Regions from separate parts of the Paenibacillus cineris genome, predicted to be linked through region 2. Evidence: riboswitches for the same ligand, from Rfam matches in the RefSeq annotation. Region 2 holds a riboswitch; the other holds the start of a gene.
The links. Region 2 has a riboswitch for cyclic di-AMP ahead of KI379_RS01075 (hypothetical protein). Riboswitches for the same ligand answer to the same signal wherever they lie in the genome.

Region 1: it holds a riboswitch for cyclic di-AMP, as region 2 does, so the genes downstream of both, KI379_RS04285 (alpha/beta fold hydrolase) here and KI379_RS01075 (hypothetical protein) in region 2, are expected to answer to the same signal.

The regions. Positions count from the first base shown of each region.
Region 1 is NZ_BORU01000001.1:837,599-839,796, forward strand. Features, by position in the region: cyclic di-AMP (ydaO/yuaA leader) riboswitch at 212-399, shown strand; cyclic di-AMP (ydaO/yuaA leader) riboswitch at 487-651, shown strand; gene KI379_RS04285 (alpha/beta fold hydrolase) at 835-1,650, shown strand; gene KI379_RS04290 (SDR family NAD(P)-dependent oxidoreductase) at 1,815-2,198, opposite strand, start outside.
Region 2 is NZ_BORU01000001.1:185,505-187,702, forward strand. Features, by position in the region: gene KI379_RS01070 (glutathione peroxidase) at 1-66, opposite strand, end outside; cyclic di-AMP (ydaO/yuaA leader) riboswitch at 377-588, shown strand; cyclic di-AMP (ydaO/yuaA leader) riboswitch at 711-883, shown strand; gene KI379_RS01075 (hypothetical protein) at 1,019-1,408, shown strand; gene kdpF (K(+)-transporting ATPase subunit F) at 1,550-1,627, shown strand; gene kdpA (potassium-transporting ATPase subunit KdpA) at 1,697-2,198, shown strand, end outside.

The DNA of each region.
Region 1 (2,198 bases), 650 kb from region 2:
GTTCAGCCATATGAATGGCTTCCCGCCTTCAGTTATCCAGCAAAGCTAAGGAAAGCGGTAGGAAAGGCCGTAAAACAATGATTCCTACGGATTAGGACCCGTTTTCCCATCAGATCCCCAAATAAAGCAGGGAATCGTATCGTTTCCCTGCTTTACAGTTCGCCGTCCCAGGCGTATATTCATTTCATCATCCAATAGAGTAAGATTTGCGACTTGATGAACGCTGAATTTTCCGATGAAAAGCGGGGGAACCAATCGCAGTCCTCGTCCCACGGATCTTTATGCTGGGGCTTGCGGCTTGCAGGGGTGAATCGGAGGCAGGACAATGCCTGTTTCCGTAGGGCTACTCTCACGGCCCGAATCCGTCAGCTAACCTCGTAAGCGTAGTTGAGAGCGGAGGAAACTGTGATTTGACGCATCAACACAGGGTATCTGCTCTGTGTTTTTCTGTGCGCTCATTTTGAAGGATGAAGCGTGTACATGGAATATGTCTATTCGCTGAATTTCCGCCGGAGGGCGGAAAGCGGGGGAACCGGTCGTGTCTGCAGCATCCGCTGCGGCCATATGGGGTGAATCTCGAAAGTGATGAGTAGGGCTACTCTTGGGCCCGAATCCGTCAGCTAACCACGCAAGCGTGTTAAGAGAGGCAGCTGTTATTCATGCAGATGGAAAGGCTTATTCGGCCTTGGAGTTGGAAGCATGGAAGAGTGTCCTCTTTCCGGTGCTTCTTTTTTGTTGTTTAAACAAGAAGAAGCATCGATTCCCAAGCGGGCGGCGCCCACGATTTTGCACAAACAGAGAAAACAGGTTATTTGGGAGAGAGGAGAACATGAAGTGCCTCAGATACAAGTAAACGGAACCACGTTATATTATGAAATTCACGGCAGCGGCACGCCCATCGTGTTCATTCACGGGCATTTGTCGTCCCATCATATGTTTGAGCCCCAGGTCGAATATTTCAGCAAGCGGGCGAAGGTAATCGTGCTGGACCTCCGGGGTTACGGCAATTCGGGGAAGCTTGACGTGGAGGTCGGGCACATTATGGAAACCCAATGCAGCGATCTGTGCGAGCTGCTGGATAAGCTGCATATTTCGCAGGCGACGCTTGTCGGCTGTTCCAGCGGAAGCGTGCTCGCCCAGACGTTTGCCGCCCTTCATCCGGACCGGGTCAGCGCCCTGGTACTCGTAGACAGCTACTTCGCGGGATGCTTCGGGAAAAAGAACCATTTGCTGAATATTTGCGAGGCGTGCAGCTGGCTGTCTTATTATTTGCCTGCGGAGTTTTTCCTCCGGTCGCTGCGGGTGACGTATAACCGGTGGAGACCGGTCTACAGCATCCTCCGCAAGGAGCTGTACCACAAGCGGCCGACAGAGTCGATCAAGCAGCGCATGGAGCTGCTGCGTATGGAGATGCCCGCCAATTTGGCGCGGCTGCCGATGCCTGTACTGTGCGTCGCAGGCAGCCAAAGCGAGTGGTTCGTCAAGCAAATGCAGCGGGCGGCCACCCTGTTCAGGCATGTGCAGCTGGCGACGATCGAGGATGCGATGTACCCGACCCATTTGTGCCAGCCCCATGCATTCAACCGCATGCTGTTGAACTTTTTGATGGACCAGCATATTTACCGGACCCGGGAAGCTTATGGAGGATAGAAACCCGCATTCATGGGATTTGCCTCCTGGAAAGAAAGTCGCATCTTGAATCGCACTGTCCCTCACCCAAACGATCTACTCCTATATTAGCTAATCAGTTAACCGCCCGATAAGAAGGCGGTTAACTGAGCTCTAGCGAGTATTCGTTTTTTCAATGAGACTGATTATATTAAAAAGGGAGGGATGAACCGTCCATCAATATCGGTGAACCCGTATTCCTGGGCAAGATCACCAACCTGTAGTACCAGTCCGTTTTTCAGTTTCACCTCATCATCCCCAGCTAGGGCTGACACCGCTCGCCCTACGTAGTACGGCGACTCCGTGTGTTTCAGAGCCTCAACCTCTTTCCAATGAGCTTCATCTGTACCGAAGTTCCTTAATACCAGTTCTGTTCTCATCCAGCCAGGGGAGACCGCTACCACGGTTATTTCAGTGTTTTTGAGATCATGAGCTAATCCGAGCACTGAGCGGTTAATGGTATTCTTGGCGAGGTCGTAATAGAAAGTTCCTAAATACTTATCCTGATCCTGAAATGTGGTATGTACGAT
Region 2 (2,198 bases):
TTCATATTCCTTTAACGATACCTCTTTGCCGTGCAGCGTGTTCACTTGAAAATCATAGACGCTCACTGCCATCCTCCTCCTTTTGTGCTGCTATGAATCATCATCCAGCCGAAGCATTTACCAAGCACACAATTTAATTTTAAACGATTGAACTGTAATGTCAATGCGGATATTCCTGCGAGCCAGTGTCCCCGAATGACCTGGATTCCATAAATGCGCCAAATCGGGAGCATGGAAGAGGTAGAAGTCAAAAAGCCAAAATGTAAGCGCTAATAAGGTCCTGAATGTTCCAAAATTCGCGGTTCATGATTTTTAGACTGCCTTTACAGCTTGGAAGGAGCGGGTGTATGATTCAGAGCGTATTCAATACAGTTTCCATTACTAATCGCTGAGTTTCCGCAAAAAAAGCGCGGAAATCGGGGGAACCAAACGCGTGCCATGGAGCAGCGAACCGGTGTGAGAGTCGGGGGTCTGCTGCCAGCCGCAGGGGTGAATCCCGGCTACGGATGCCATGGATCCGGCCGGGTAGAGCGACTCTCACCGCTCGAATCCGTCAGCTAACCTCGTAAGCGTCGTTTGAGAGAGGAATGATGAAACTTGCGACCCGAATAAACTTTCGGATCACAGGGGGATCAGCTGGCCTCTGTGTTTTTTTTACCCTTTTTTAGCTTACTGGAACAAAAGAGAGCATTCATCACAATCACATACACTTATCAATAACGCTTAATTTCGGCCGGAAACGGCCGGGAGCGGGGGAACCACAGCGGCCGCCTGGAATGGAAGCCGCCGGGGTGAATCTTTCCGGTACGGTAAGTATCGGAAGGTAGGGCGACTCTCACGCCCGAATCCGACAGCTAACCTCGTCAGCGTAACGGGAGAGGCAGCACTTGTCGTGCGCATTTTGAATATAGGACGATCCTTCATATTCGTCCACATTCAAGAAGCCGCGGGAAAGGTCCTTCTTTCCCTGCGGCTTCTTTTGCGTATTCGCGGCTGCCGCACAGGAGGAGCCTTTGAAATGGACAACGTCGTCATCGTGACCGCGCCGAACGAGGCGGGACGCAATTTTATCAAGCTGCTGATGTATTGGAAGAGGCCCTTTGCCGTTCTGACCAACAGTGCCCGGGAGGAACGCCTCTTGAGAAAAATGGGGGTGCAGCAGATCATCCGGCTGAATACGAATCACGCGGAGGATTGGGTGGTGCCCGAAATAGAGGTTGGCAAAATCTTCCTGTTTGAAAGCAGCCTCAACCTGACCTGCCGCTATTTGCAAATCTGCCGTCCCTGGACGTCGGAACCGGTATATGTCATTACGCAGAAGGGCAGCTCACCCGGCATTTACCGGGGGCTTGGTGCAGATCACATCATTTATACCTTAAACGGCGAAGTCGGATTTTTACTGAAATAAAGATGATTCTAACCATGCAAAGGAGAGACCGGAAACGATGATGGATGTATATATGATACTTGCGCTCGCTGCCACCTTTGGCGTGTTCTTGTTATTTCTTCATTGGTGCGGCCGAGTGGTGGAAGAAGGGGGCAAAGACCAATGATTGTCGTTGGGGCATTCGCCGTGCTTGTCTTTATCTATTTGGTTTACGCCTTGATCCATCCGGAAAAATTTTGACCGGTATTTTAAATCTGTAAGCCTCAAGGGGCCAAAGCAGAACATGCTCGTAAGAGGGGGAAGCCAGCCTTGGATATTTTGCAAATTTGTATCGTCATTTTCGTGCTCCTGCTGCTCGTGAAGCCGGTAGGCACTTACGTATATCATATATTCTCCAATGAACCGAACCGGACGGACCGGATTTTCGGCGGCGTGGAAAGAGTTTTATACCGGATCATCGGGCTGAAGCAGCGGGGCAGCATGAATTGGAAAAAGTACGCGCTCAGCATGATCGCAACCAATATCTTTCTGGTAGCGATCAGCTATATATTGCTGCGAACGATGGGCGCCCTTCCGGGCAACCCGAACGGCATCGGCAATATGGAGGCGAGCCTGTCCTTCAACACGGTCATCAGCTTTATGACGAACACGAACCTCCAGCATTACAGCGGAGAGAGCGGCATGTCTTATTTTGGCCAAATGATCGTCATCACGATGATGATGTTTACCTCGGCAGCCTCGGGCCTGGCTATCGCGATTGCTTTTATGCGCGGCATCACCCGCAGGGGTGAAGGACTCGGGAACTTCTTCG